One region of the Klebsiella ornithinolytica genome, then DNA from elsewhere that is predicted to be linked to it. Evidence: predicted binding sites of a transcription regulator. Region 1 holds the regulator's gene; each other region holds the start of a gene.
The links. The regulator PurR, encoded in region 1, represses purine synthesis genes. The targets are predictions, from matches to a motif close to CANGCAAACGTTTGCNTG.
Positions count from the first base shown of each region.

Region 2: carA (glutamine-hydrolyzing carbamoyl-phosphate synthase small subunit) is a predicted target of PurR. The motif match lies at 5,537-5,554, and genes of this name have one in related genera.
Region 3: glyA (serine hydroxymethyltransferase) is a predicted target of PurR. The motif match lies at 3,490-3,507, and genes of this name have one in related genera.
Region 4: purH (bifunctional phosphoribosylaminoimidazolecarboxamide formyltransferase/IMP cyclohydrolase) is a predicted target of PurR. The motif match lies at 6,102-6,119, and genes of this name have one in related genera.

Region 1 covers NZ_CP130153.1:2,371,521-2,379,377, reverse strand. Annotated here, with positions in the region: gene Q1L34_RS11115 (C40 family peptidase) at 1-129, shown strand, start outside; gene Q1L34_RS11110 (GNAT family N-acetyltransferase) at 168-659, opposite strand; gene sodB (superoxide dismutase [Fe]) at 959-1,540, shown strand; gene Q1L34_RS11100 (MFS transporter) at 1,583-2,749, opposite strand; gene cydH (cytochrome bd-I oxidase subunit CydH) at 2,913-3,002, opposite strand; gene purR (HTH-type transcriptional repressor PurR) at 3,299-4,324, shown strand; gene punR (DNA-binding transcriptional activator PunR) at 4,343-5,254, opposite strand; gene punC (purine nucleoside transporter PunC) at 5,364-6,548, shown strand; gene cfa (cyclopropane fatty acyl phospholipid synthase) at 6,844-7,857, shown strand, end outside.
Region 2 covers NZ_CP130153.1:4,707,429-4,715,285, reverse strand. Annotated here, with positions in the region: gene Q1L34_RS22355 (PTS mannose/fructose/sorbose/N-acetylgalactosamine transporter subunit IIC) at 1-305, opposite strand, end outside; gene Q1L34_RS22350 (PTS sugar transporter subunit IIB) at 316-810, opposite strand; gene Q1L34_RS22345 (PTS sugar transporter subunit IIA) at 822-1,250, opposite strand; gene Q1L34_RS22340 (class I mannose-6-phosphate isomerase) at 1,255-3,000, opposite strand; gene Q1L34_RS22335 (LacI family DNA-binding transcriptional regulator) at 3,190-4,221, shown strand; gene dapB (4-hydroxy-tetrahydrodipicolinate reductase) at 4,366-5,187, shown strand; gene carA (glutamine-hydrolyzing carbamoyl-phosphate synthase small subunit) at 5,646-6,794, shown strand; gene carB (carbamoyl-phosphate synthase large subunit) at 6,811-7,857, shown strand, end outside.
Region 3 covers NZ_CP130153.1:1,272,043-1,279,899, reverse strand. Annotated here, with positions in the region: gene Q1L34_RS06145 (DUF5107 domain-containing protein) at 1-247, opposite strand, end outside; gene Q1L34_RS06140 (ROK family transcriptional regulator) at 363-1,556, shown strand; gene Q1L34_RS06135 (DoxX family protein) at 1,630-2,052, shown strand; gene glyA (serine hydroxymethyltransferase) at 2,121-3,374, opposite strand; gene hmpA (NO-inducible flavohemoprotein) at 3,698-4,888, shown strand; gene glnB (nitrogen regulatory protein P-II) at 4,983-5,321, opposite strand; gene glrR (two-component system response regulator GlrR) at 5,535-6,872, opposite strand; gene qseG (two-component system QseEF-associated lipoprotein QseG) at 6,859-7,563, opposite strand; gene Q1L34_RS06105 (sensor histidine kinase) at 7,581-7,857, opposite strand, start outside.
Region 4 covers NZ_CP130153.1:5,255,503-5,263,359, forward strand. Annotated here, with positions in the region: gene Q1L34_RS24850 (acetyltransferase) at 1-364, shown strand, start outside; rRNA gene rrf (5S ribosomal RNA) at 580-695, opposite strand; rRNA gene Q1L34_RS24860 (23S ribosomal RNA) at 789-3,694, opposite strand; tRNA gene Q1L34_RS24865 (tRNA-Glu) at 3,914-3,989, opposite strand; rRNA gene Q1L34_RS24870 (16S ribosomal RNA) at 4,075-5,614, opposite strand; gene purH (bifunctional phosphoribosylaminoimidazolecarboxamide formyltransferase/IMP cyclohydrolase) at 6,229-7,818, shown strand; gene purD (phosphoribosylamine--glycine ligase) at 7,834-7,857, shown strand, end outside.

The DNA of each region.
Region 1 (7,857 bases):
GGCAACGGCAAGTTTATTCAGTCGCCGCGTACCGGCCGCGATATTCAGATCACCTCATTAAGCGAAGATTACTGGATTCGCCACTATGTCGGCGCACGCCGGGTGATGACCCCCAAAACCATTCGCTGAACCTGACCTGCCGCACCTGCGGCAGGTCAATTCCCCGGCTATAACGCCATGCTCATCTCATGCCAGGACATCCCGCCATGATCCGAGGCCGAAGGCCGCTCGTAGCGAAAACCAAACCGCTCATACAGGGCCACGTGTCGGTCTTTGCACATCAGGTGAATGGCGCTCTTCTGCGCCTGTGCCATCTGCCGGATAAATCGCTCCATCAGGGCGGTCGAATACCCTTTTCCCTGGTGTTCAGGCGCAATGACTACAGACATAATCACTACATTCGGCGCGCGGGGATCGTGCCCGACCAGCTCCTTGAAGGCTTCATCCGACATAACGACTTCCCACGCGCACCCTGAGTTAATAAAGCCAATAACCTCTCCTTGCCGTTCCATGCAAAGAAATCCTTCCGGGTACTGCTGGATTCGGGTGGCAATCTTTTCACGGGTAGCCGCCTCATCCCCTTCATACGCGCTCGTTTCAATTTCAAAACAGCGTTCGACGTCGGCCAGGGACGCCTGGCGATAGACTATGTTAGACAAAACAGACCTCTGCAAAATGGATTTTTCAGTAATCACTTTATATTTCAACAGCAACAGCGATCAACCGGCTCTGCTGAAATGCGCTGCCTTGCGCTCCGGCGAAGGCTTAACCAGGTACATTTGTTAAATATACCCTTTATCATTGCAAGGCTTTTAACTCCCTTCTGCAAGTGTTAGCATTCCGATCACAATAAAAACCTGTTGCACTCGCCCCGGCGAGGGACAGTACATGCTGTTGTGGATGGTCAAACATCCTTTGAATGTGAGCTAGAAAACAAGAAGTTATAAGGAGAGTAACAATGTCGTTTGAATTACCTGCATTACCGTATGCAAAAGACGCCCTGGCGCCGCACATTTCCGCAGAAACCCTGGAATACCACTACGGCAAACATCACCAGGCCTATGTCACCAACCTCAACAACCTGATCAAAGGCACCGCGTTTGAAGGTCAATCTTTAGAAGCGATCGTCCGCTCTTCTGAAGGCGGCATCTTTAACAATGCGGCCCAGGTCTGGAACCATACTTTCTACTGGAACTGCCTCGCGCCGAATGCGGGCGGCGAGCCGGAAGGTGAGCTGGCAGCCGCCATCAATCAATCCTTCGGCAGCTTCGCAGAGTTCAAAGCGAAGTTTACCGACGCGGCAGCGAAGAACTTTGGTGCAGGCTGGACATGGCTGGTTAAAAATAGCGATGGCAGCCTGAGCATTGTCTCCACCAGCAACGCTGGCACGCCGCTGACCGGCGACGCCAAACCGCTGCTGACCGTGGATGTCTGGGAACATGCCTATTACATCGACTACCGCAACGCCCGTCCTGACTATCTGGCGCACTTCTGGGCGCTGGTAAACTGGAAGTTTGTGGCGGCCAACCTGGCGGCCTAAAACGCTAACGCAGAAGGGGAAACCCTTCTGCGAATACACCGACTACTGTCCGACCAACGCCTCTTCCGGCTGCGAACGCCCGCCGAACAGCACCAGCAGCAGCGCCACACCGGCAATTATCGCCCCCATCACCGGCACAAAGGCATAGCCCAGTCCGCCGGAAATCACCGCGCCACCGGCTGCCGCACCGAGCGCATTGCCAAGGTTAAAGGCCCCGATATTGACCGACGAAGAGAGCCCCGGCGCTTCATGAGCCACCCGCATCACCCGCATTTGCAGCGGTGGAACCACGGCGAAGGTCGCCGCCCCCCAGACCACCATACTGATTGCAGCCCCCAGCTGTGTCTGCGCCAGCAGCGGAATCGCCAGCATGATGACCATCAGCAGCAGCAGAAACCCCTTCAGCGTCCCGGAGACGGAACGGTCGGCGAATTTACCGCCGAGGTAGTTACCCAGCGAAAAGCCGACGCCAATCAACACCAGCATGGCGGTGACGAACAGCGGCGAGGCGTGCGTAATGGTGTGCAGCACCGGTGAAATATAGGTATAGAGGGTAAACATCGCGCCGGCCCCCAGCACGGTGGTCAGCAATGCGGAGAGCACCTGCGGACGAACCAGCACGGAGAGCTCCTGCTTTACGTTCGGACGCTCGCCAGCGCTGCCTTTGGGCAACGAAAACCACAGGCTGACCATCGCCACCAGCCCCAGACCTGCCGTCGCGAGGAACGACATCCGCCAGCCGATGGTCTCGCCAAGCCATGTCGCCGCCGGAACGCCGCCAATGTTAGCGATGGTTAACCCCATGAACATGGTCGCCACCGCACTGGCCTGTTTGTGTTTTGGCACCACGCTCGCCGCCACCACCGAACCGAGGCCGAAGAAAGCGCCGTGGTTAAGGCTGGTGATAATGCGCGAAATCAGCAGCGTGGTGTAATCCGGCGCCATTGAGGAGAGGACGTTACCCAGCGTAAAGATCGCCATCAGAAAAATCAGCGCATTTCTGCGCGCGCGATGAGAGAGCAGCAAAGTCATCAGCGGCGCCCCGACCATCACGCCGATCGCATAAGCGCTGATCAGCATTCCCGCCGCCGGAATTGACACGTCGACGCCTTTGGCAATTACCGGCAGCAGCCCCATCGGGGAAAACTCCGTGGTGCCAATACCAAACGCGCCTATCGCCAGCGCTAACAAGGGAAAGTTGATTTTCATTCAATGACTCCAGCAGACCGCCATCGGCGACGGTATCTCATCAGAAGTCAAAAGCATGACATCAATCACAAAAAAACAAAAGTAAACGAAATGGCAAAAGATTTTTGCGAAATTGATAATAATGGCGGGATGTCGGGGGAAAGAGGCCTCTCCCCCTGATAAATCAGTGCAGCACCGCTGTCAGGCCGGCGGCCACGATGAGACCCAGGACAATAATCGTTGTCGTCAGCGAAAACTTTAAATCTGTATCCATCAATTTTTCCCCCCAGTTATCCCCACATGAAAAGTGAGCTTGCTCATTTTTGCACAATATAGCGCAAAAATCTTCCATGTTTTAGGGTGATGCACATTTTTGCTCTTCCCCTTTGCCGCAAGATCGGACAAAATCCCACGCTAATTTGAAAGCGTATCGGCCATTGACCCCTTCCTGTCGTTCTGTGTCGTTTTCCCGACGTGATGCAATGTTGAAAATTGTATTCAGGGTGTGTATAGGCAAACGTTTACGTATCGATAATCAGACGATCAGGTCAAGGTCTGGAGTGAGAAGTAATGGCAACAATTAAAGATGTAGCGAAGCGCGCAAACGTTTCCACTACAACAGTGTCACATGTAATTAACAAAACCCGTTTCGTGGCGGAAGAAACCCGCAACGCCGTGTGGGCGGCGATCAAAGAGCTGCACTACTCCCCCAGTGCCGTTGCTCGCAGCCTGAAGGTTAATCACACCAAATCGATTGGCCTGCTGGCCACCAGCAGCGAAGCGGCCTATTTCGCTGAGATTATTGAAGCCGTAGAAAAGAGCTGTTTCCAGAAAGGCTATACCCTGATTCTGGGCAATGCGTGGAACGATCTCGAAAAACAGCAGGCCTACCTGTCGATGATGGCGCAAAAGCGCGTCGACGGCCTGCTGGTTATGTGTTCTGAATATCCGGAATCGGTGCTCAGCATGCTGGAAGAGTACCGCCATATTCCGATGGTGGTAATGGACTGGGGTGAATCCAAAGCCGACTTCACCGATTCGGTCATCGATAACGCCTTCGAAGGCGGCTATATGGCCGGTCGCTATCTGGTGGAACGCGGCCACCGTGAAATCGGCGTGATCCCGGGTCCGCTGGAGCGTAATACCGGCGCCGGCCGCCTGGCGGGCTTTATGAAAGCCATGGAAGAAGCGCAGATCGCCGTTCCGGAAAGCTGGATTGTTCAGGGCGACTTCGAGCCTGAATCCGGCTACCGCGCCATGCAGCAGATCCTCAGCCAGCAGCATCGCCCGACGGCGGTCTTCTGCGGCGGCGACATCATGGCGATGGGCGCAATCTGTGCTGCGGATGAGATGGGACTGCGCGTGCCGCAGGACATTTCGCTGATCGGGTATGATAACGTGCGTAACGCCCGCTATTTCAGCCCGGCGCTGACCACCATCCACCAGCCGAAAGATTCGCTGGGGGAAGCGGCCTTCAATATGCTGATGGATCGTATCGTCAACAAGCGTGAAGAGTCGCAATCTATTGAGGTTCACCCGCGGCTGGTAGAGCGTCGCTCCGTCGTAGACGGCCCGTTCGTCGATTATCGTCGCTGATCGCCCGTGCGGCGCCGGTTACTCCGGCGCCCGCAGCCACTCCCGGTTCAACGTTTCGCTGTCCCCCAGATAATCCAGCAGCCACGACAGCGCCGGTGACGTGTCGCTCTGCTGCCAGGTCAGGCAGCACGCGGCGTCCGGGAACGGGTTTTCCAGCGCCAGCGCGGTCCATTCACCGCGGTCAATCCAGGGGCGAGCAAAATGGCTCGGCACCATCCCTACGCACAATCCCGCCGAGAGGCAGGTAGCTGATGATTCCCAGTCCGGCACCACTACCCTTTTCTGGTTGTCCAGTAGCCAGGTCGTGCGTTTCGGTAACGAACGGGAAGTGTCCTCCCGGACCAGCGACGGCCAGTTGCGCAACACATCATCGCTCAGTGGCCCGTTCATCTGCGCCAGCGGGTGATGGCTGGCCACTACGCAATGCCAGCTCAGCATTCCCATATCGCGAAAGGCGTAGCGCCCCCCGACCGGAATCGAACGCGTTGCCCCGATAGCCAGTTCCACGCGCCCGTCGGCCAGCGCGTCCCAGACGCCGTTGAAGACCTCCTGAAAAACAATCAGCTCGACATCGGGAAAGTGACGATAAAAATCGACAATCATCTGACGCATACGGGCCGGTTTAACAATGTCGTCTACGGCTATCGACAGCTGGCCGCGCCAGCCGTTGGCTATCTGCTGACACTGCTGGCGAGTGATCTGCATTTTTTTGATAACAGATCGTCCTTCCTGTAAAAACCAGAGCCCGGCGGGGGTCAATTCGACATCGCGATGGCGGCGTTCAAAAAGCGGTACTGCCAGCCACTCCTCCAGCTGACGTACGGTATAACTGACCGCCGAAGGTACGCGGTGCAGCTCCTGAGCCGCTGCGCTAAAGCTGCCGTTGCGGGCGACAGCATCAACAACTTCGAGTGAGTATTCGGACCACATATTCTGCCTGCAAAAATTTTGAATGCATGTAGCAAATATTAGCGTTTCACAAGCCAGAATGCACTCCCTACACTCTGCGGCATCATACCTGCACCTATAAGAGAATGTTATGCAACAACCCGGGAAAGGATTTTTAGTGTGGCTGGCGGGACTCAGCGTGCTGGGTTTCCTCGCCACCGACATGTATCTGCCGGCCTTTTCGGCCATCCAGCAAGATCTCAATACGTCTGCGGCGTCGGTCAGCGCCAGTCTGAGCCTGTTCCTCGCCGGCTTCGCCATCGGACAGCTGTTCTGGGGCCCGCTCTCGGACCGCTACGGACGTAAACCGATTCTGCTGACCGGGCTGGCGATCTTCGCTATCAGCTGTCTGGGAATGCTGTGGGTGCGGGATGCCACCCTGATGCTGGTGCTGCGCTTTATTCAGGCGATCGGCGTCTGCGCGGCGGCGGTGACCTGGCAGGCGATGGTCACGGATTATTATCCAGCCCAGCGCACTAACCGTATTTTCGCCACCATCATGCCGCTGGTGGGTCTATCGCCGGCTCTGGCGCCGTTGCTCGGCAGCTGGCTGCTTGCCCATCTGGAATGGCAGGCCATTTTTGCCACCCTGTTTGCCATCGCCCTGCTGCTGATGGTACCCGCCCTACGCCTGAAGCCGGTCGTCAGGCCGCAGGGTGATGTCCGCGAGAAGTTGACCTTTATGACGCTGCTGCGTTCGCGCGAATACAGCGGCAACGTGCTGATTTACGCCGCCTGCTCCGCCAGCTTTTTTGCCTGGTTGACCGGGTCGCCGTTTATTCTCCATGAGATGGGCTACAGCCCGACCGCTATCGGTCTTAGCTATGTTCCGCAGACAATCGCCTTTTTAGTCGGTGGCTATGGATGCCGCGCGGCGCTGCAGAAATGGCAGGGCCAACAGCTGCTGCCCTGGCTGCTGGTGATTTTCGCCGTCAGCGTGGCTGCAACCTGGATGGTTGGTCGGGTTGAAGATGTCTCAATCATTGCGGTGATGATTCCCTTCTGCGTGATGGCCGTTGTCAATGGCGGGATTTACCCGATTGTTGTCGCCCAGGCACTGAAGCCGTTCCCGCAGGCGACCGGCCGTGCCGCCGCGCTGCAGAATACGCTGCAGCTTGGTCTGTGCTTCCTGACCAGTCTGCTGGTCTCCGCGCTGATTGCCACACCGCTGCTCACCACCACCAGCGTGATGCTGGTCTCGATCGTGCTGGCCGGGCTGGGTTATTTTATGCAGCGTCACAGCGCCTGCCTGACTACCGAATCGTCGCATGCATAAACGCGTTTCGGCGATGTTAAGGCTCAGTAATTAGCCTGCTAATATATTTTTATTGAAAGCCGGATTTCAGCGGCCTATACTGAACCGGCTTCACATAAATAAAATATTTTTTACGATTAACGGCAGCAGGATGCGTCCCGTTTCACCATGGAAGGCCTTTCGGCAAGGGTTATCGCCCTTCCTCTGTTCTACGTCGGATAGCAGCTTCACGGATATTCCGTGAGATTTCTCACAAAGCCAAAAAAGCGTCTACGCTGTTTTAAGGTTCTGATCACTTGGGCGTGATGGAGAAGCTATGAGTTCATCGTGTATAGAAGAAGTAAGCGTACCAAACGACGACTGGTACCGAATTGCAACCGAATTGCTCGGTCGCGCGGGCATTGAGGTCAATGGCCCCGCCCCCTCCGATCTGCGGATTAACAATCCGCTCTTTTTTAAACGCGTTTTACAGGAAGGCTCGCTGGGGTTAGGCGAAAGCTATATGGACGGCTGGTGGGATTGTGAACGGCTGGATATATTCTTCCATAAAGTACTGCGCGCCGGGCTGGAAAATCAGCTCCCGCATCATCTCAAAGATACGTTGCGCATCGCAGGTGCTCGCCTGTTTAATCTACAAAGTAAAAAGCGCTCCTGGATTGTCGGAAAAGAACATTACGACCTCGGCAACGATCTTTTCAGCCGTATGCTCGACCCCTATATGCAATATTCCTGCGCCTACTGGAAAGAGGCGCAATCGCTGGAAGAGGCGCAGGTGGCAAAATTAGATCTTATTTGTCGCAAGCTGCAGCTGGAACCGGGGATGCGGGTGCTGGACATTGGCTGCGGCTGGGGTGGTCTGGCTTACTATATGGCCAAAAATTATCACGTTAGCGTAGTCGGCGTGACCATTTCTGCCGAGCAGCAGAAAATGGCTCAGCAAAGATGCGAAGGGTTAGACGTCACCATTTTGCTGCAGGACTATCGCGATCTGCATGACCACTTTGATCGCATTGTTTCCGTCGGGATGTTTGAACACGTGGGACCTAAAAATTACGCCACCTATTTTGAAGTGGTGGATCGTAATTTGAAACCTGACGGCCGTTTTTTATTGCACACCATTGGCTCCAAAAAAACGGACCACAGCGTCGATCCGTGGATCAATAAATATATTTTCCCCAACGGTTGTCTGCCTTCGGTTCGTCATATCGCGCAAGCCAGCGAATCCCATTTTGTGATGGAAGACTGGCACAATATCGGCGCCGATTACGATACTACGCTGATGGCCTGGTACGAACGTTTCCTGGCCAGCTGGCCCGATATCGCCGATAAC
Region 2 (7,857 bases), 2.3 Mb from region 1:
GCCAGCGCCACCGCTACTTCCGGTCCTTTCCCTGACAGGATCCCGAGGGCGATGGCCGGGTAAGCGACAAAGTTAAGGTCGGCCGGCATCGACCCGCCCGGTGTCACCATGGCGATATAGACGGCCTGGACCGCCACGCCGATCATAATGCCGGTTTTGACATCGCCGAGAATAAGCCCGACCAGCATGCCGGAAACCAGCGGCCGGGTGATCAGATACCAGCCGCCGGTCAGCCCCAAAAGCCAGGGGCTACTGAGGGCGCCCAGATAGCAAAGAAAGCCTATCAATGTCGCTTCGATAATCATCATCCGCTCCTTATTTCAGCTTCTGCCGGGCGTCCTGCCAGCTGTAACAGCCGGCATCCGGGACCAGGCGGAATTCAACAAGATGTCCGTGCTGCACCAGCCAGTCAAAGGCGGCTATCTCCTCCGCGTTGACCGATTGGTTCGGGCCAATGGTTCGGGTATCGGCGCGGGCGCTCATTGGGCCAACGTTAATTTTGCCGTTGGAATTTTTCAGGCTGATACCGGCTGCTTCGATGCGCTGGAGCGTGACGGGGGATTTGCCGATCACGAAGTAACGCTTATCGCTGGCGATCACTTTGGGCAATTTTTCGATAGCTGTCGCGGTGTCGAACAGCCAGACTTTGGTGTCCTGAACCGCGCCTTTCATCACGGATGAGAGCAGCGGATCGGCCGCGACGGCATCGTCAATGGCGACGATGCCGTCGCAGGGCAGCTCTTTGGCCCAGCGTGTCACGAGCTGCCCATGAATAACGCGGTCGTCGATACGTACAAAAGAGATACTCATAGCGGTTTCCTTTAAAAATCATCGGACTGAACGGATATCGTCGGGGCAGCCATGACCAGTGTCGGTACGGTTAACGCCAGCAGCTGTGCGGCAGCATCGTGCACATCCGTTAAATGGTGAACCTCGTCGCTTTGCAGCAGCATCGGAAAATTGACCCCCGCCACGACGGCGACCGGGGGGATCGTCTGAGAGGAAAACGCGTGCTGGCAGGCGATGTTCCACGGCGTACCGCTTTGCATATCGCACAGCACCAGCACGCCATCGGCGTTTTGTCCGGCGCTGGCCAGCGTGCGGGCGAAATCCTCTCTGAAGCCTTCAATGCCGGCCTGCTCGCCGAGCGTCACGGCGAAGACATGAGGTAATTCGCCGTAAACCATGCGGCCGCTTGCAAGCAGGGCGTTCGCCAGCGGGCCGTGGGTGGCAACAATAACGTTGATCATGCGCTTATCCTCTTACCCAGGCTTTAATGGTGGCGAGCGGCTGTCCTGAGCCTTTGCCCGACGGTGAAATGCGATACTCGCCCACTGCGGCGGGAATAATAAAGGTCTCGGCATAGTGGACGACGAAAGGCGCGAAGGCGCCGCTCGGGCTGTCGACGATGGCCTCATCACCTTCGACCAGGTTGAGAACGTTCACTCCACCCTGAGTATGATGAGTGACCGGCGCGGTGAACCAGTGGCGGCGGGTTTCGATAAATTCACGCTCGTGCATCCCGGTTCGTTCTTCACGCCAGCCTTCGCCTTCGGCCACGGGTTCGACCTGGTTTACCAGGTTGTCGGCAACCCAGCGGGTGTCACGCTGCCAGTCGATAACCTGCTCCCCGTGCTCCAGATGGACGGGGCGCGGCAGACCATCTAAACCTAAACGCCCCCAGTCCCACAGCTTGAAAGTAAAAATGTACGGCGTGGCGCTGATTTCGAGGACCATCGTGCCGCTGCCCGAACAGTGAACCGTGCCGGCAGGGATCAGGAAGTGATCGTGCTTGCGTGCCGGGATCTGGTTAACAAAGCGGGCATCGTCGAAGGTTTTCTCCCCGCACGCGGCGGCCTTGAGATCGTCCAGCATCGCCTGCGGCTCGATTCCGGTTTTGGTTCCGAGATAGACCACCGCGTGCGGTTGCGCTTCGAGAATGTAATAGCTTTCATCCTGGGTATAGTGCATCCCAAACTGTTGCTGGATGTACTCGGTGACGGGATGAACCTGGAAGCTCAGGTTCTGGCCGCCGATAGTGTCGAGAAAATCAAAGCGGATGGGAAATTCAGCGCCAAACCGGGCGTGAACCTTCTCACCCAGCAGCGCGCGAGGGTGAAGTAAAACCAGGTTTTGTGAGGGGATCTCGATCCGCACCTGACCAAAGCGCAGTAACAGGCTGTTTTCCTCGGGCACGCAATCAAAACACCATGCGTAATTGGGCGCGGAGGGATCGAGATCGAATTGCTGTTTCATCCACTGACCGCCCCAGACGCCGGGATCGAAGAACGGGGCGACGCGGAACGGACGGGTGGTGGTTTGCCGGAGGCCGGCGCGTAGCGCTTCGCCGCTGACCAGCGTCGGCGCCTCTTTTTGCGTGGTATCAAGCAGATAGTCGGCGCGTTTGAGCAGCGGCGTTTTGTGGCGATCGAAGACGCGCCATTCGATAAAAAAGGCGCGCTTATAGCGACGGAGGATGTCCTCGTCCTGGTTGTCCGCCCCCCAGTTCCCGAGGCCGTCATGGCGCATGCGCTGCTGAATTTCCCAGCGCGGCATATCGGCATAGACCAGCACATCGCCCGGATGAACGAGCGCGGCGCCGGGACCATAAATAACGATGAGGCCTTCGGTCACGGCATCGACCTGCTGACGCAACTGTTGTAACTTGTCGGCGTTAAAAAACTCCTCCAGGTGATGACAGGAGAGGACCCCGAAAACACGGTCATCGGTCAGGTTACGCGCCAGCAAATCGTGGAGCGCCTGCTGATCGCGGCGGGCGGATTCGACGTTCAGCACCCGCGTCGCGTTCAGTGACGGCAGCAGACGCTGCTCCAGTTCGTCAAGCCGGACGCCGGGATAGCAGTCCACAACCAGTACGGTTCTGGAGGAGGCTGAAGCCCTGAGGTTAAGCGTCGCTTCGATGGATTCCCAGCCCTGCCAGGCCTGGTCGTCATAACCCTGAACCGTAACTTCAGGGAATTTATCATAGGTCGTTTGCATTATCTGTCTCCGTATTGGCTAAATGAAGATTAATCGATTAACCTTGTTTTGACAGTATGGTTAACGCGATTAACCCGCCATAATGAGCAAGTAAAGCGGCAAGATGGGCGTTATTGTGAGTCCTGTCACAAGGAAAAATGCAATTTTTAGGTTATTCGATTAACCTTCGCTAAACGAACGGGAGAGATCATGACAACAGTGACGCTGGCACAGGTGGCTGAACGGGCAGGGGTATCCACGGCCACCGTTTCGATGGTGTTGCGTAACCGCGGGCGGATTTCGCAGGCTACGCGCGAACGTGTGCTGAAGGCGCTGGATGAAACTGGCTATGTCTACAATCAGACCGCCGCCAATCTGCGTAATCGCAGCAGCAACCAGGTTGGGCTGCTGCTGCATGACATCACCAACCCGTTTTACGGTGAGATGACGGCAGGCTTAAGCCATGAAATGGAGCGGCATGATTTGCTGTTATTTCTGGCCAACAGCGAAGAGTCAGGCGAGCGGCAGCAAAAGTTTGTCGACTCGCTGATGCGCAATAGCGCCTGCGGCATGGTGCTGTGCGCGGCGCGGGAAACTCCGGCCTCATTTTTTGAGGCGCTGAAAAGACGCAATATTCCCGCCATTATGGTGGTGCGCCCGCTCAGCGATCCGGATTTTGATTTTGTCGGGACCGATAACTTTCTCGGCACGCAGATGGCCACGGCACACTTGCTGAAAATGGGGCACCGACAGATTGCCTTTATCGGCGGTAGCCTGAGTTCCGGTACCCGCGCACAGCGTATTGGCGGGTTCACCAGCACGCTCCTGGAGAGCGGGATCTCGCCGCGTCCGGAGTGGATCGTCACGGCTCAGGCCAGCCAGATCGACGGCGCGAAAGTGGCCGAAGCGCTGCTGACCCGCTATCCGCAAATCACGGCCGCAGTTTGTTACCAGGATATTGTTGCGCTGGGCGTGATGCAGGCGCTGCGTAAAACCGGGCGTGAGCCGGGCCGTGATTTTGCGCTGGTGGGATTTGACGATATTACCGAAGCCGCGCTGGTTCAACCGGCGTTGACGACCGTTTCGGTGGCGGCGAAGGAGATTGGCCGCAAAGCCGGCGAGCTGCTGTATAGCCGTATTCAGGGCAATGATGAACCGCCGAAGCGCATTATTTTGCCGCCGGCGCTGGTGGTTCGCGAATCCTGCGGTTTTCGGCACAGGATTAACGCTCCGGACGAGTGAGAAACGACGCCGGCGTATAGTTTTTACTGATATCGAACGCCGTTTGTCATAAATTTCTAATTATCGGTGTTTTACAGTAGCGGCTCATCGACGGGCTGGTTAATCTGGAAACAATTTACGTTAAGTTAACAAAAGAGAATAGCTATGCATGATGCACAAATCCGCGTGGCCATCGCAGGCGCGGGCGGCCGGATGGGACGCCAGTTAATTCAGGCAGTACAGCAGATGGACGGCGTGGCGCTGGGCGCTGCGTTGGAGCGCGAAGGTTCTTCCCTCCTTGGGAGCGATGCCGGTGAACTGGCCGGGGCCGGTAAAGCGGGTGTCGCGGTGCAAAGCAGTCTTGCGGCGGTCAAAGATGATTTTGATGTGCTAATCGATTTCACCCGTCCGGAAGGTACGTTAAACCACCTTGCTTTCTGCCGCGAACACGGCAAAGGGATGGTGATTGGTACCACCGGTTTTGATGAGGCCGGGAAACAGGCCATTCGCGATGCGGCGCAGGATATTGCCATCGTTTTCGCGGCCAACTTCAGCGTCGGCGTCAACGTGCTGTTAAAGCTGCTGGAGAAAGCGGCGAAGGTGATGGGCGACTACACCGATATCGAAATTATTGAAGCGCACCACCGCCACAAAGTGGACGCACCGTCGGGCACCGCACTGGCGATGGGCGAGGCGATTGCCGGCGCGCTGAACAAAGATCTGAAGGATTGCGCGGTCTACAGCCGTGAAGGGCATACCGGCGAACGCGTCCCTGGGACCATCGGCTTTGCCACCGTGCGCGCCGGGGATATCGTTGGCGAGCATACCGCTATGTTTGCCGATATTGGTGAGCGTATTGAAATCAGCCACAAGGCATCCAGCCGGATGACTTTTGCCAATGGTGCCGTTCGTTCCGCATTGTGGTTAAAAGATAAGAAATCAGGCCTTTTCGATATGCGTGACGTGCTTGATCTCAATGCTTTATAAGGTTTATTACCCATCGTGATGTGGTTATTGCATTCAATATGTAATTGATTGCAAAGGGCAATATTTTATTGCCCTTTTTATTTTTTGCTTCTTTATCAATAAAATATGATGAAGTGGCTATAATATTAACTTATCTCTTCGTTTTTTGTTGTGTTATTGTAAATTTTGACCATCTGGTCTACTTTTTTGCTCTTGCACGCTCTGTTTTGCAATCTTCCAGGTCCGCAAGCGTTTTCTCTGCATAGTTTGTTGATCTTTTTGCCTGCTAACGCAGTGCTGAGAGGTCAGTGACGTGAAAAGAGATAAAAAATATCGGCTTTAAGTTGACTTTTACCCGACATCTCTCCAGAATGCCGCCGTTTGCCAGAAATCCATAGGTAAGCAAATTTGCATTGATTCATGTCATACACATGCATTAATATGCAAATAAAGTGAGTGAATATTCTCTGGAGGGTGTTTTGATTAAGTCAGCGCTATTGGTTCTGGAAGACGGAACCCAGTTTCACGGTCGGGCCATCGGGGCAACGGGCACGGCGGTTGGGGAAGTCGTTTTCAATACTTCAATGACCGGTTATCAAGAAATCCTCACTGATCCTTCCTATTCCCGCCAAATTGTCACTCTTACTTATCCCCATATTGGTAATGTCGGCACCAACGCCGCCGATGAAGAATCTTCTCAGGTACATGCGCAGGGTCTGGTCATTCGCGACCTGCCGCTGATTGCCAGCAACTTCCGCAATACCGAAGACCTCTCTTCTTACCTCAAGCGCCATAACATCGTGGCGATTGCCGATATCGATACCCGTAAGCTGACGCGTTTGCTGCGTGAAAAAGGCGCACAGAACGGCTGCATCATCGTGGGTGATAACCTGGATGCGCAGCTGGCGCTGGAAAAAGCCAAAGCGTTCCCGGGCCTGAACGGCATGGACCTGGCGAAAGAAGTCACCACTTCAGAAACCTACAGCTGGACGCAAGGAAGCTGGACGCTGGCGGGCGACCTGCCGGAAGCGAAAGCGGAAAGCGAGCTGCCGTTCCACGTTGTAGCCTACGATTTTGGCGCCAAACGCAACATCCTGCGCATGCTGGTTGACCGCGGCTGCCGCCTGACGGTTGTGCCGGCGAAAACCTCTGCCGAAGAGGTGCTGAAGATGAATCCGGACGGTATCTTCCTGTCCAACGGCCCTGGCGACCCGGCGCCGTGCGATTACGCCATTGCCGCGATTGAGAAATTCCTCGAGACCGATATTCCGGTATTCGGCATCTGCCTCGGCCATCAGCTGCTGGCGCTGGCGAGCGGTGCGAAGACCGTTAAGATGAAGTTCGGCCACCACGGCGGCAACCACCCGGTTAAAGATATCGATAATAATGTGGTGATGATTACCGCCCAGAACCACGGTTTTGCGGTAGACGAAGCCTCCATGCCGTCTAACCTGCGCGTGACCCACAAGTCGCTGTTCGACGGAACGCTGCAGGGCATCCACCGCACTGACAAACCAGCGTTTAGCTTCCAGGGCCACCCGGAAGCGAGCCCAGGCCCGCACGATGCCGCGCCGTTGTTCGACCATTTTATTGCATTAATTGAGCAGTACCGCCAGTCCGCGAAATAATCAGGAGAAAAGAGCCATGCCAAAACGTACAGACATAAAAAGCATCCTGATTCTTGGCGCTGGCCCGATCGTTATCGGCCAGGCTTGCGAATTTGACTACTCTGGCGCCCAGGCCTGTAAGGCCCTGCGTGAAGAAGGTTACCGTGTCATTCTGGTGAACTCCAACCCGGCCACCATCATGACCGACCCGGAAATGGCCGATGCGACCTATATTGAGCCGATCCACTGGGAAGTGGTGCGCAAAATTATCGAAAAAGAGCGTCCGGATGCGGTACTGCCGACTATGGGCGGCCAGACGGCGCTGAACTGCGCGCTGGAGCTGGAACGTCAGGGCGTGCTGGCCGAATTCGGCGTCACCATGATCGGCGCCACCGCCGACGCGATTGATAAAGCGGAAGACCGCCGTCGCTTCGATGTGGCAATGAAGAAAATCGGTCTGGATACCGCACGTTCCGGTATTGCGCACACCATGGAAGAAGCGCTGGCGGTGGCCGCTGACGTGGGCTACCCGTGTATCATCCGTCCCTCCTTCACTATGGGCGGCACCGGCGGCGGTATCGCTTACAACCGTGAAGAGTTCGAAGAAATTTGTGCCCGCGGGCTGGATCTCTCTCCGACCAACGAACTGCTGATTGATGAATCGCTGATCGGCTGGAAAGAGTACGAGATGGAAGTGGTGCGCGATAAGAACGACAACTGCATCATCGTCTGCTCCATCGAAAACTTCGACGCCATGGGCATCCATACCGGTGACTCCATCACCGTCGCCCCGGCGCAAACCCTGACCGATAAAGAATACCAGGTGATGCGTAATGCATCGATGGCGGTGCTGCGCGAAATTGGCGTCGAAACCGGCGGCTCTAACGTGCAGTTCTCCGTTAACCCGAAAGACGGCCGCCTGATTGTTATCGAAATGAACCCGCGCGTATCACGCTCCTCCGCGCTGGCATCCAAAGCGACCGGTTTCCCGATTGCCAAAGTGGCGGCCAAACTGGCGGTCGGCTACACCCTGGATGAGCTGATGAACGACATCACCGGCGGCCGTACGCCGGCCTCGTTCGAA
Region 3 (7,857 bases), 1.1 Mb from region 1:
CGCGATGCACGCGGCCTCCCAGCTCGGGCAGGATCATAATTTTGATGTAATCATTTTCCAGCCACACCGCCTGCCAGGCCTTTAGCGTTTTTTCCTCACTCAGCGTATCCGTCACACCATAGGGATACACCGCCCCGGAAGACCCCTGATAAACCCGATTTTCCAGGAACATGGGGTGAATATCCTGCGCCCCCGTTTCATAGGTTGGAATATGTACCGTTTCCTGCCAAACATTTACTGAACTCATAATGCCCTCAAAGTTAACAAGACATACTGAAGTGAAATAATGAGAGCAGTTTAATAGACAGAATCAGCGCATTTACGCACAATAATCACGCAATTTAGTTAACAAGGTTTAGTTTATGAAAGCCTGCATTAACAATCAGCAAATCCGCCATTACAACAAGGGTGTGCTGCTGGAGTATCTGTACCGCAAAAAACGAGCCAGTAAATCGACGCTCGCGCGGCTGGCGCAAATCTCAATTCCCGCGGTCAGCAATATCCTCCAGGAGCTGGAAGAGGAAGGACGCGTGGTCAATGTACAGGATGAGCATCTGGCCCGCGGTCATAGCAGCGGCGCCTGGCTTATTGCGCCCGATGGCGACTGGACCCTGTGTATGAACATCACGCCCACCAGTATCGAGTGTCAGCTTGGAAATGCCTGTCTGAGTGCGAAAGGCGACGTCGAATACCACGCCATTGACGCCCCAACGCCTCAGGCACTGCTGGCAGCGATTGAGAAATGCTGGCATCAGTACCGTAAGAACTGGCCCAGGCAGAAAATCAATCTGGCGCTGGCGGTTCATGGGCAGGTTGATGCGGGAACGGGAGTATCACAGACCATGCCGCAGGCTCCCTGGAAGCAACCCGTGGAGATGAAATATCTGCTGGAAGAAAAACTCAATGTCCGCGTAATGGTCGACAACGACTGCGTCATGCTGGCGCTGGCGGAAAAATGGCAAAATGAGGGACAGTATCGCGACTTCTGCGTCATCAACGTCGATTACGGTATTGGTTCGTCATTTGTCATCAACGACCAGGTCTGGCGCGGTAGCCTTTATGGCAGCGGCCAGATTGGACACACTATTATCAATCCTGATGGCGTTGCCTGCGACTGCGGGCGCTATGGCTGCCTGGAAACGGTGGCATCACTGAGCGCATTGAAAAAACAGGCGCGGATATGGCTTAAAACACAGCCCGATCTCGCCAATAATCCAGAGGCGCTGACCATCGATGCCCTGATCGAAAAATGGCAGCAGGGTGATTCTCGCCTTCATACGTGGGTGGAAGACTCCGCAAATGCCATCGGGCTCAGCCTCTACAACTTTCTTAATATCTTAAATATAAACAATATCTTATTGTACGGCCGCAGCTGCGGATTTGGCGAAGAGTGGTTGAATACCATCATCAGGCAGACAGGCTTTAACCCTTTCGATCATCGTGACGCGCCGCGCACCAGAGCAACGCAAATCGGCTTCGGACAGCTGAGTCGTCAACAGCAGCTGCTCGGCATTGGCTATCTGTACGTGGAAGAGCAACTGCAGACATTACGTTGATCGCACAAGGTATGTGGCAGATCACAAAATTGTGTATTACGTTTAAATCACGCACCTTCACAACGGATTGATTATGAACACACTACGCTATTTCGACTTTGGCTCTTCCCGTTCCGTTCTGCTGCTGATCGCCCGTATTGCCGTCGTACTGCTGTTTATTATATTTGGCTATCCCAAACTGATGGGCTTTAGCGGTACGGTACAATATATGGCCTCCTCCGGCGCGCCGCTTCCGACGTTAGCGGCGATTATCGCGATTGTGATGGAGGTGCCGGCGGCAATCCTGATTATCCTGGGCTTCTTCACCCGTCCGCTGGCGGTGATCTTTATTTTTTACACCCTCGGTACCGCCGTCATTGGCCATCATTACTGGGATATGAGCGGTGATGCCGTACTTCCCAATATGATTAACTTCTACAAAAACATCAGTATAGCTGGAGCCTTCCTGCTTCTGGCCATCACTGGCCCGGGCGCTATCTCCCTCGACCGTCGTTAACCTCTGAACGCCGGACGTAAAAAAGGCCGCACTGGCGGCCTTTTTCTTTACGCTTGCGTCGTTAAACGTTACGCATAAACCGGGAAGCGTGCACAGATATCCAGCACTTTACCCTTCACGCGCTCAATGACCGCTTCGTCATTGATGTTGTCCAGCACGTCGCACATCCAGCCGGCCAGCTCTTTCACTTCCGCTTCTTTAAAGCCGCGACGGGTTACCGCCGGAGAACCGATACGGATACCGGAGGTCACAAACGGGCTCTTCGGATCGTTTGGTACGCTGTTTTTATTGACGGTGATGTTAGCACGGCCCAGCGCAGCGTCAGCTTCTTTACCGGTCAGGTTTTTATCGACCAGATCCAGCAGGAACAGGTGGTTTTCAGTACCGCCGGAAACCACTTTGTAGCCGCGATTCAGGAATACTTCAACCATCGCTTTGGCGTTTTTCGCAACCTGCTGCTGATAGACTTTGAACTCTGGCTCCATCGCTTCTTTCAGCGCAACCGCTTTACCCGCGATAACGTGCATCAGCGGGCCGCCCTGTGCGCTAGGGAATACGGCAGAGTTCAGTTTTTTATACAGCTCTTCGCTACCGCCCTTCGCCAGGATCAGGCCGCCGCGCGGACCCGCCAGGGTTTTATGGGTAGTGGTCGTCACAACGTGAGCATGCGGAACCGGGTTTGGGTAAACGCCCGCGGCAATCAGGCCAGCAACGTGGGCCATATCGACGAACAGGTATGCGCCGATGCTGTCAGCGATTTCACGCATTTTTGCCCAGTCAACGATACCGGAGTAAGCAGAGAAACCACCGATGATCATTTTCGGTTTATGTTCCTGAGCCTGCTTCGCCATGTCTGCATAGTCGATTTTACCGGACTCATCGATGCCGTAAGGAATGATGTTGTACAGTTTGCCTGAGAAGTTAACCGGAGAGCCGTGAGTCAGGTGACCGCCTTGCGCCAGGTTCATACCCAGAACGGTATCGCCCGGTTGCAGCAGAGCGGTGTAGACCGCGAAGTTAGCCTGGGAGCCGGAGTGCGGCTGTACGTTAGCGTAATCAGCGCCGAACAGCTCTTTTGCACGGTCAATCGCCAGTTGTTCAACGATATCAACATATTCGCAACCGCCGTAGTAGCGCTTGCCCGGATAACCTTCGGCATATTTATTGGTCAGCTGAGAACCCTGTGCCTGCATAACACGCGGACTGGTGTAGTTCTCGGAGGCGATCAGTTCGATGTGCTCTTCCTGACGTACTTTTTCCTGCTCCATAGCCTGCCACAGTTCGGCATCATAATCGGCAATGTTCATTTCACGCTTTAACATCCGCATCTCCTGCTCAGCTAACAATAGATTACAGCTCTAAAAGGGGGGCCTTTTTGGGCGACGGCCCACAGTATAACCGAATCGTTCTGTGATAACAGGTCTTGACAAAGGATTTTACGCAAACGATTGGCTCCCCATTACACAAGGCTTTGAGCAATAACGACTCAACGATTATCAACGGATTTCTTTTCAGGTTTGTGATGCAAATTCTTCATGTTGTTACCGCTACGGGGAAAAGTGTTAAGGAACCATTTACAGTGCAGGGTTATTTTTATAAGATGCATATAAAATACATCATTTAAATAACACCGAAGGAAGCTGCTATGCTCGACGCCCAAACCATCGCAACGGTTAAAGCCACTATTCCCCTGCTCGTCGAAACAGGTCCTAAGCTGACCGCCCATTTTTACGATCGCATGTTTGCCCATAACCCGGAGCTCAAAGAGATCTTCAACATGAGCAACCAGCGTAACGGCGACCAGCGTGAAGCGTTGTTTAATGCCATTGCCGCTTACGCCAGCAATATCGACAACCTGCCTGCCCTGCTGCCTGCCGTCGAGAAAATCGCCCAGAAACACACCAGCTTCCAGATCAAACCGGAACAGTACAATATTGTCGGCGGCCATCTGCTGGCGACGCTCGACGAAATGTTCAGCCCGGGCCAGGAAGTGCTTGACGCATGGGGCAAAGCCTACGGCGTGTTGGCCAATGTCTTTATTCATCGTGAATCTGAAATCTACCGGGATAACGCCAGCAAAAACGGGGGCTGGGAAGGCACGCGCGCGTTTCGTATCGTGAAGAAAACCCCGCGTAGCGCCCTGATTACCAGCTTCGATCTCGAGCCGGTAGACGGCCAGCCGGTGGCGGATTATCAGCCGGGCCAGTATCTGGCGATTTGGCTGAAGCCGCAGGAGTTTGAATATCAGGAAATTCGTCAGTATTCGCTGACCCGCAAGCCAGACGGCAAAGGCTACCGAATTGCGGTTAAACGCGAAAACGGCGGTCAGGTATCAAACTGGCTGCATAACGCCTCACAGGAAGGAGATATTGTGCATCTGGCTGCGCCGGCAGGTGACTTCTTCCTCGCCGTTGAGCCGGAAACGCCGGTTACGCTGATTTCCGGCGGCGTCGGACAAACACCGATGCTGGCCATGCTCGACACGCTGGCAAAAACGCAGCATGCGGCCCAGGTGAACTGGTTCCACGCGGCAGAAAATGGCGATGTCCATGCGTTTGCCGACGAGGTGGCAACGCTCGGCGCCAGCCTGCCGAAATTCACCTCCCATATCTGGTATCGCACGCCGACGGAAGCCGACCGCCAGGCGGCACGCTTTAACAGCGAAGGTCTGATGATGTTATCGGATCTGGCGGACACGCTGCGTGACCCGCAAATGCAGTTCTATCTGTGCGGCCCGGTGGCCTTTATGCAACATGCAGCGAAACAGCTGGTGGCGCTGGGCGTCAATAACGACAACATTCACTACGAATGTTTTGGCCCGCATAAGGTGCTGTAATGAAATAACCCGGAGGCGGCGGAGATGCCGCCATTCGGGAATATTCCCCGGTCGCGCAAAGCTGACCGGGGAATGCGTCAGAATACGGCCCGGCTTAAATTGCCGCGTCGTCCTCTTCCCCGGTACGAATACGAATCACGCGGGCGACGTCAAAGACGAAGATTTTACCGTCACCGATTTTACCGGTCTGCGCCGTGCGGATAATGGTATCCACGCAGGTATCAACGATATCGTCAGTGACCACAATTTCGATTTTCACTTTCGGCAGAAAATCCACCATGTACTCAGCCCCGCGGTACAGTTCGGTGTGGCCTTTCTGACGGCCAAAGCCCTTCACTTCCGTCACCGTCATCCCGGTGATGCCGACTTCGGCCAGCGCTTCGCGCACGTCATCCAGTTTGAAAGGTTTAATAATCGCATCAATCTTTTTCATGGTTTTCCTGTCTTGGAGCCTATCCCATTAAGGCTATTTTACTTGCCATTTTGAACCTGGGCAGCGCTCAAAATCCTCACGTACTACGTGTACGCTCCGCTTTTTCCGCGCTGTCCGTGTTCAAACTGCCTGCGACAATAACGCCTACTGGGATAGGCTCTTAGTCGCGTAAACGGTTGCTTACCGTATCATAACTTGCGCCATGCTGCGGAGCTACTCTTTAAAGTCGTTGGCGTCGAGCTCGTGGCGCGACAGCAGCTTGTAGAATTCAGTACGGTTGCGCCCCGCCATTCTTGCTGCGTGGGTGACGTTGCCTTTGGTGATTTGCAGCAGCTTGCGCAGATAGTTGAGCTCAAACTGATTGCGCGCTTCGACGAAGGTCGGCAGCGCGGTATTTTCCCCTTCCAGCGCCTGTTCCACCAGCGCATCACCGATCACCGGCGAGGTGGTCAACGCCACACACTGCTCAATCACGTTCACCAGCTGGCGGACATTGCCGGGCCATTTGGCTGCCATCAGCCGTTTCATCGCATCGGTTGAAAACGCCCGTACAAACGGCTTATGCCGATCGGCAGACTGGCGCAGCAGATGGTTTGCCAGCAGCGGGATATCCTCCGCGCGCTCGGCCAGCGGCGGGATCTTCAGGTTGACCACGTTCAGGCGATAATACAGATCTTCACGAAACTCGCCGCGCGCCATTGCCTTCGGCAGATCGCGGTGAGTGGCCGAGATGATACGTACATCGATATCGATGTCGCGGTTGCTACCCAGCGGGCGCACTTTACGCTCCTGCAGTACCCGCAGCAGCTTCACCTGCAGCGCCACCGGCATATCGCCAATCTCATCAAGAAACAGCGTCCCGCCCTCAGCGGCCTGGAACAGCCCTTCCCGGTTGCTCACCGCGCCGGTAAATGCGCCGCGCGCATGGCCAAATAGCTCGGATTCCAGCAGTTGTTCCGGCAGCGCGCCGCAGTTAATGGCGATAAAAGGTTTGGCGTGGCGCGGGCTGGCATTATGAATCGCCTGCGCGACAATCTCTTTCCCGGTCCCGCTCTGACCGTTAATCAGTACGCTAACGTCCGACTGCGCCACCATTCCGGCCTGTTCCAGCAGACGCAGCATCAGCGGACTGCGGGTTACGATAGCCTGACGCCAGCGCTCATCCGTCGCCGGCGCACTGTGTTCCAGCGCATCATCGATGGCTTTATACAGCGCATCTTTGTCCACCGGTTTGGTCAGGAAACCAAACACGCCTTGCTGGGTGGCCGCCACCGCATCGGGAATCGAGCCGTGAGCGGTAAGGATAATCACCGGCATCCCCGGATGAACTTTCTGGATTTCGCTGAACAACTGCAGGCCGTCCATCTCATCCATGCGTAAATCGCTGACCACCAGTTCGACTTTGTCACGCGCCAGAATACGCAGCGCCTCCGCACCGCTTTCGGCGGTCACGACGCTGTAGCCCTCGCTGGTCAAACGCATTCCCAGCAGTTTTAACAGACCCGGATCGTCATCCACCAGCAGCAAATGCGCAGGTTTACGGATCGTCATGTATGACCTCCGGAACCTTATCGCCGCTGTGACTGCCGTCGGAATTAAAATTGCCTCCGGGCTTGCGGCTGGAAAGCTGGCGTTCAATATCGGTGAGATTTTCCAGCTTGCGGGTAGTTAGCTCCAGCTGGCTGCGCAGCTGCTGTTCCTGCAGGCGCAGCGCCTCCAGCTCGCTATCGCTGGATTGCTGCAGCTTCGCGTAACGGGCGCGCTCATCCACCAGCTGCAGCTGCCTGTTCTGACCATCACGCCAGAGCTGATACAGCGGACGCACCTGCACGGCAATTTGCGGACTGAAGGTATTCAGGCGGGATACCAGTTCACGGCGTTCATCCGGCGTAATCTTCGCATCCGCCAGTAAAATGCCGCGCTTAAAGGCATCCTGCCAGCTGTCATCATCATGCCGCCTGGCTTCCGCCCGCGCCTGAACCGGCGCCAGACGATCGGCACAATCAATCCCGCGCAGCCAGTACAGCGGGTTTTTATCGCTGGCTTCGCTCTTCAGCGACCAGATATCGGCGCAGTCGACTGAGAGAAAATCCGCAACCTGATGCTGCGGCAGATCGGGTTGTGCTTTGTCATTTGCCGTGTGCGGCGAAAAAGCGGCGGAACACCCCGCCAGCGCCAGGCAAGAAAGGCCGGGCAACAGCCATCCTTTGAAAGCACGAACCACTACGAAAAAGTGGGACATATTCACCCATTGTTGATTCATGTGTTGGTTTTTCCCGGCTCAGCGGCGGGTAGCGTTATGCGAAAACAGATAAGCCCGGGCTCACTCTCTTCCAGGCTCAGCTCACCCTGCATTTGTCGGACGCAGTCCCGGGCAATACTCAGCCCCAGACCGCTGCCTTTTACCGCCCCTTTACGCTGATGGCTTCCCTGATAAAAAGGCTCAAAAATCATATTTTTTTCCGCCTGCGGGATCGGTTCGCCGCTGTTTATCACGTCTATACGAACCTGCTCGCCGTGCCGGTAGCTATGAATA
Region 4 (7,857 bases), 2.7 Mb from region 1:
GCATCACTTTCTTTCAGCGCAGGACCGAAGGGAAATTGAGCGGCAGGTGTGCGTATTTTTTCCTCAGGCGCCGCTATGGGTTGCGGTCACGCATGAGGACAGGCCCTGCGCATTGATGCTGCTGTCCGAACAGCATCTGGAAGCCCTTTTTGTTGATCCTGACTTTCGCGGTATGGGCGTGGGTCGCCAGTTAGTCATGTATGCTCTGGGATTGATGCCCCGACTCACAACCGACGTGAATGAGCAGAACGCGCAGGCGGTAGGATTTTACGCGAATATGGGGTTTGTGGTTAGCGGGCGATCCGATCATGACGACCATGGCCGACCCTATCCGCTGCTTCATTTGCGTTATGACGCGCGTTAAAACGCAAAAAGCCCGTCGGTGAGGACGGGCTTCTGACTGATTTGATGCCTGGCCGTTTATGGCGGGCTTTCCTGCCCGCCACCCTTCGGGCCGTTGCTTCGCAACGTTCAAATCCGCTCCCGGCGGATTTGTCCTGCTCAAAGAGTCACTCACCGACAAACAACAGATAAAACAAAAGGCCCAGTCTTTCGACTGAGCCTTTTGTTCTATTTGATGCCTGGCAGTTCCCTACTCTCACATGGGGAGACCCCACACTACCATCGGCGCTACGGCGTTTCACTTCTGAGTTCGGCATGGGGTCAGGTGGGACCACCGCGCTATCGCCGCCAGGCAAATTCTGTTTTCACCCCGCATTCCTGCGTGATGATGAATCTGTAATCAAGCTGAACATTTCGTCTCTTCGCCAAAACAGCTTCGGCGTTGTAAGGTTAAGCCTCACGGTTCATTAGTATCGGTTAGCTCAACGTATCGCTACGCTTACACACCCGACCTATCAACGTCGTCGTCTTCAACGTTCCTTCAGGACCCTTAAAGGGTCAGGGAGAACTCATCTCGGGGCAAGTTTCGTGCTTAGATGCTTTCAGCACTTATCTTTTCCGCATTTAGCTACCGGGCAATGCCATTGGCATGACAACCCGAACACCAGTGATGCGTCCACTCCGGTCCTCTCGTACTAGGAGCAGCCCCCCTCAATTCTCCAGCGCCCACGGCAGATAGGGACCGAACTGTCTCACGACGTTCTAAACCCAGCTCGCGTACCACTTTAAATGGCGAACAGCCATACCCTTGGGACCTACTTCAGCCCCAGGATGTGATGAGCCGACATCGAGGTGCCAAACACCGCCGTCGATATGAACTCTTGGGCGGTATCAGCCTGTTATCCCCGGAGTACCTTTTATCCGTTGAGCGATGGCCCTTCCATTCAGAACCACCGGATCACTATGACCTGCTTTCGCACCTGCTCGCGCCGTCACGCTCGCAGTCAAGCTAGCTTATGCCATTGCACTAACCTCCTGATGTCCGACCAGGATTAGCTAACCTTCGTGCTCCTCCGTTACTCTTTGGGAGGAGACCGCCCCAGTCAAACTACCCACCAGACACTGTCCGCAACCCGGATCACGGGTCTACGTTAGAACATCAAACATTAAAGGGTGGTATTTCAAGGTTGGCTCCACGCAGACTGGCGTCCACGCTTCAAAGCCTCCCACCTATCCTACACATCAAGGCTCAATGTTCAGTGTCAAGCTATAGTAAAGGTTCACGGGGTCTTTCCGTCTTGCCGCGGGTACACTGCATCTTCACAGCGAGTTCAATTTCACTGAGTCTCGGGTGGAGACAGCCTGGCCATCATTACGCCATTCGTGCAGGTCGGAACTTACCCGACAAGGAATTTCGCTACCTTAGGACCGTTATAGTTACGGCCGCCGTTTACCGGGGCTTCGATCAAGAGCTTCTCCTTACGGATAACCCCATCAATTAACCTTCCGGCACCGGGCAGGCGTCACACCGTATACGTCCACTTTCGTGTTTGCACAGTGCTGTGTTTTTAATAAACAGTTGCAGCCAGCTGGTATCTTCGACTGATTTCAGCTCCACGAGCAAGTCGCTTCACCTACCATCAGCGTGCCTTCTCCCGAAGTTACGGCACCATTTTGCCTAGTTCCTTCACCCGAGTTCTCTCAAGCGCCTTGGTATTCTCTACCTGACCACCTGTGTCGGTTTGGGGTACGATTCGTTGTTACCTGATGCTTAGAGGCTTTTCCTGGAAGCAGGGCATTTGTTACTTCAGCACCGTAGTGCCTCGTCATCACACCTCAGCGTTAACAGAAGTCCGGATTTACCTAAACTTCCCGCCTACATGCTTAAACCGGGACAACCGTCGCCCGGCTAACATAGCCTTCTCCGTCCCCCCTTCGCAGTAACACCGAGTACAGGAATATTAACCTGTTTCCCATCGACTACGCCTTTCGGCCTCGCCTTAGGGGTCGACTCACCCTGCCCCGATTAACGTTGGACAGGAACCCTTGGTCTTCCGGCGAGCGGGCTTTTCACCCGCTTTATCGTTACTTATGTCAGCATTCGCACTTCTGATACCTCCAGCAACCCTCACAGGCCACCTTCAACGGCTTACAGAACGCTCCCCTACCCAACAACACATAGTGTCGCTGCCGCAGCTTCGGTGCATGGTTTAGCCCCGTTACATCTTCCGCGCAGGCCGACTCGACCAGTGAGCTATTACGCTTTCTTTAAATGATGGCTGCTTCTAAGCCAACATCCTGGCTGTCTGTGCCTTCCCACATCGTTTCCCACTTAACCATGACTTTGGGACCTTAGCTGGCGGTCTGGGTTGTTTCCCTCTTCACGACGGACGTTAGCACCCGCCGTGTGTCTCCCGTGATAACATTCTTCGGTATTCGTAGTTTGCATCGGGTTGGTAAGTCGGGATGACCCCCTAGCCGAAACAGTGCTCTACCCCCGAAGATGAGTTCACGAGGCGCTACCTAAATAGCTTTCGGGGAGAACCAGCTATCTCCCGGTTTGATTGGCCTTTCACCCCCAGCCACAAGTCATCCGCTAATTTTTCAACATTAGTCGGTTCGGTCCTCCAGTTAGTGTTACCCAACCTTCAACCTGCCCATGGCTAGATCACCGGGTTTCGGGTCTATACCCTGCAACTTAACGCCCAGTTAAGACTCGGTTTCCCTGCGGCTCCCCTATACGGTTAACCTTGCTACAGAATATAAGTCGCTGACCCATTATACAAAAGGTACGCAGTCACCTAACAAGTAGGCTCCCACTGCTTGTACGTACACGGTTTCAGGTTCTTTTTCACTCCCCTCGCCGGGGTTCTTTTCGCCTTTCCCTCACGGTACTGGTTCACTATCGGTCAGTCAGGAGTATTTAGCCTTGGAGGATGGTCCCCCCATATTCAGACAGGATACCACGTGTCCCGCCCTACTCTTCGAGTTCACAACGTGTGCATTTTAGTGTACGGGGCTATCACCCTGTACCGCCGGACTTTCCAGACCGTTCCACTAACACACGCGCTGATTCAGACTCTGGGCTCCTCCCCGTTCGCTCGCCGCTACTGGGGGAATCTCGGTTGATTTCTTTTCCTCGGGGTACTTAGATGTTTCAGTTCCCCCGGTTCGCTTCGTTAAGCTATGTATTCACTTAACGATAGTGTGACGAATCACACTGGGTTTCCCCATTCGGAAATCGCCGGTTATAACGGTTCATATCACCTTACCGACGCTTATCGCAGATTAGCACGTCCTTCATCGCCTCTGACTGCCAGGGCATCCACCGTGTACGCTTAGTCGCTTAACCTCACAACCCGAAACTGTTTCGTAAAACAGTCCGCGTTGCGAAAATTTGAGAGACTCGAACACACCGCTTTTTCCTTTCTTATTACGGAGAAAGGAAACAGTGTGTCGTTTCAATTTTCAGCTTGATCCAGATTTTTAAAGAGCAAATATCTCAAACGTGATTCCTGAGAATCAGTTTTGAGATATAGAGGTCGGCGACTTTCACTCACGAACCAGCAAGTGGCGTCCCCTAGGGGATTCGAACCCCTGTTACCGCCGTGAAAGGGCGGTGTCCTGGGCCTCTAGACGAAGGGGACACTGAAGTCTCAATCGCAAGACGCCTTGCTATTTACTTTTCATCAGACAATCTGTGTGAGCACTACAAAGGCAGGTTCTTTCAGGTAAGGAGGTGATCCAACCGCAGGTTCCCCTACGGTTACCTTGTTACGACTTCACCCCAGTCATGAATCACAAAGTGGTAAGCGCCCTCCCGAAGGTTAAGCTACCTACTTCTTTTGCAACCCACTCCCATGGTGTGACGGGCGGTGTGTACAAGGCCCGGGAACGTATTCACCGTAGCATTCTGATCTACGATTACTAGCGATTCCGACTTCATGGAGTCGAGTTGCAGACTCCAATCCGGACTACGACATACTTTATGAGGTCCGCTTGCTCTCGCGAGGTCGCTTCTCTTTGTATATGCCATTGTAGCACGTGTGTAGCCCTACTCGTAAGGGCCATGATGACTTGACGTCATCCCCACCTTCCTCCAGTTTATCACTGGCAGTCTCCTTTGAGTTCCCGGCCGAACCGCTGGCAACAAAGGATAAGGGTTGCGCTCGTTGCGGGACTTAACCCAACATTTCACAACACGAGCTGACGACAGCCATGCAGCACCTGTCTCAGAGTTCCCGAAGGCACCAAAGCATCTCTGCTAAGTTCTCTGGATGTCAAGAGTAGGTAAGGTTCTTCGCGTTGCATCGAATTAAACCACATGCTCCACCGCTTGTGCGGGCCCCCGTCAATTCATTTGAGTTTTAACCTTGCGGCCGTACTCCCCAGGCGGTCGACTTAACGCGTTAGCTCCGGAAGCCACTCCTCAAGGGAACAACCTCCAAGTCGACATCGTTTACAGCGTGGACTACCAGGGTATCTAATCCTGTTTGCTCCCCACGCTTTCGCACCTGAGCGTCAGTCTTTGTCCAGGGGGCCGCCTTCGCCACCGGTATTCCTCCAGATCTCTACGCATTTCACCGCTACACCTGGAATTCTACCCCCCTCTACAAGACTCAAGCCTGCCAGTTTCAAATGCAGTTCCCAGGTTGAGCCCGGGGATTTCACATCTGACTTAACAGACCGCCTGCGTGCGCTTTACGCCCAGTAATTCCGATTAACGCTTGCACCCTCCGTATTACCGCGGCTGCTGGCACGGAGTTAGCCGGTGCTTCTTCTGCGAGTAACGTCAATCGCCAAGGTTATTAACCTTAACGCCTTCCTCCTCGCTGAAAGTACTTTACAACCCGAAGGCCTTCTTCATACACGCGGCATGGCTGCATCAGGCTTGCGCCCATTGTGCAATATTCCCCACTGCTGCCTCCCGTAGGAGTCTGGACCGTGTCTCAGTTCCAGTGTGGCTGGTCATCCTCTCAGACCAGCTAGGGATCGTCGCCTAGGTGAGCCATTACCCCACCTACTAGCTAATCCCATCTGGGCACATCTGATGGCATGAGGCCCGAAGGTCCCCCACTTTGGTCTTGCGACGTTATGCGGTATTAGCTACCGTTTCCAGTAGTTATCCCCCTCCATCAGGCAGTTTCCCAGACATTACTCACCCGTCCGCCGCTCGTCACCCGAGAGCAAGCTCTCTGTGCTACCGCTCGACTTGCATGTGTTAGGCCTGCCGCCAGCGTTCAATCTGAGCCATGATCAAACTCTTCAATTTAAGTTTGATGCTCGTGAATTAAACTTCGTAATGAATTACGTGTTCACTCAGAGACTTGGTATTCATTTTTCGTCCGAGGACGTTAAGAATCCATGTCACTTTGAGTGCCCACACAGATTGTCTGATAAATTGTTAAAGAGCAGTGCGACGGCGCTGAACGCTCTGTCGCGAGGTGGCGTATATTACGCTTTCCTCTTTCAGAGTCAACCTCGTTTTTCAGAAGTTTTCTCTTTCAACCCGGCGGCTTGTTTGCCGTTGTTCCGTGTCGATGGAGGCGCATTATAGGGAGTTCTCGAGCGCCCGCAATAGAAAAATTGCAGAAAAATGACTGACTGCTGCATTCCCCAGCAAAACCCCGCTTTATACCCTGTTACACACAGAATTATCCACAGATTGCGCCCCTTCTTACCTGATAAAGTCCGTCAAAAGCCCCTTCTATATAGAGAAGAGAGCGGCAAAAAAGAGAAAGATAAAAATTCGCGAGCGTTGCGCAAACGTTTTCGTTACAATGCCGCGCTATGACAAGGATGCCCGGTTGGGTGCGTTAGGTGAGTTTTTCGACAAAAACTCACCTAACGCTCTCTGTAATGTTCAAATCCTGGGGATTTAATACCATGCAACAACGTCGTCCAGTCCGCCGCGCTCTGCTCAGTGTTTCTGACAAGGCCGGTATCGTCGAATTCGCGCAGGCTCTTTCCGCTCGTGGTGTTGAGCTACTGTCTACGGGTGGTACCGCACGCCTGCTGGCTGAGAAAGGTCTGCCGGTAACCGAAGTCTCTGACTACACCGGTTTCCCGGAAATGATGGATGGACGCGTTAAGACCCTGCATCCAAAAGTACACGGCGGTATTCTCGGCCGTCGCGGCCAGGATGATGAGATCATGGCCCAGCACGCGATCTCTCCTATCGATATGGTTGTTGTTAACCTTTATCCGTTTGCCCAGACCGTCGCCCGCGAAGGGTGTTCGCTGGAAGATGCGGTAGAAAATATCGATATCGGCGGCCCGACCATGGTGCGCTCCGCGGCCAAGAACCATAAAGACGTGGCTATCGTCGTGAAGAGCCATGACTACCACGCCATTATTAAAGAGATGGATGCTAACGACGGTTCCCTGACTCTGGAAACCCGCTTCGATCTCGCCATTAAAGCTTTCGAACACACCGCTGCCTACGACAGCATGATTGCCAACTACTTCGGCAGCATGGTTCCGGCCTATCATGGTGAGACTCAGGAAGCCTCCGGCCGCTTCCCGCGTACGCTGAACCTGAACTTCATTAAGAAGCAGGATATGCGCTACGGCGAGAACAGCCATCAGCAGGCTGCCTTCTATATAGAAGAAGATATTAAAGAGGCGTCGGTTGCGACCGCCACTCAGGTTCAAGGCAAAGCCCTTTCTTATAACAACATCGCCGATACCGATGCGGCGCTGGAGTGCGTGAAAGAGTTCAGCGAACCGGCCTGCGTGATTGTCAAACACGCCAACCCGTGCGGCGTCGCAGTCAGCACTTCAATTCTGGATGCTTACGATCGCGCCTACAAAACCGACCCGACCTCCGCATTCGGCGGCATTATCGCCTTCAACCGTGAACTGGATGCGGAAACCGCACAGGCCATCATTTCTCGCCAGTTTGTTGAAGTGATCATTGCCCCATCCGCCAGCGAAGAGGCCCTGAAGGTGACGGCGGCCAAGCAGAACGTCCGCGTTCTGACCTGCGGCGAGTGGGCGGCACGCGTCCCGGGTCTCGATTTCAAACGCGTTAACGGCGGCCTGCTGGTTCAGGATCGCGACCTGGGCATGGTCACCGAGAGCGATCTGCGCGTCGTGACGAAACGCCAGCCTACCGAGCAGGAACTGCGCGACGCGCTGTTCTGCTGGAAAGTGGCGAAGTTCGTGAAATCCAACGCGATTGTCTATGCAAAAGAGAACATGACCATCGGGATAGGTGCAGGCCAGATGAGCCGCGTTTACTCGGCGAAAATTGCCGGTATCAAAGCGGGCGATGAAGGTCTGGAAGTGAAAGGCTCGGCAATGGCTTCTGACGCCTTCTTCCCGTTCCGTGACGGTATCGACGCTGCTGCTGCAGTGGGCATTACCTGTGTTATCCAGCCTGGCGGCTCTATCCGTGATGATGAAGTCATTGCCGCAGCTGACGAACACGGCATTGCGATGATCTTCACCGACATGCGTCACTTCCGCCATTAATTCACGGAGCAGAACATGAAAGTATTAGTGATTGGCAAC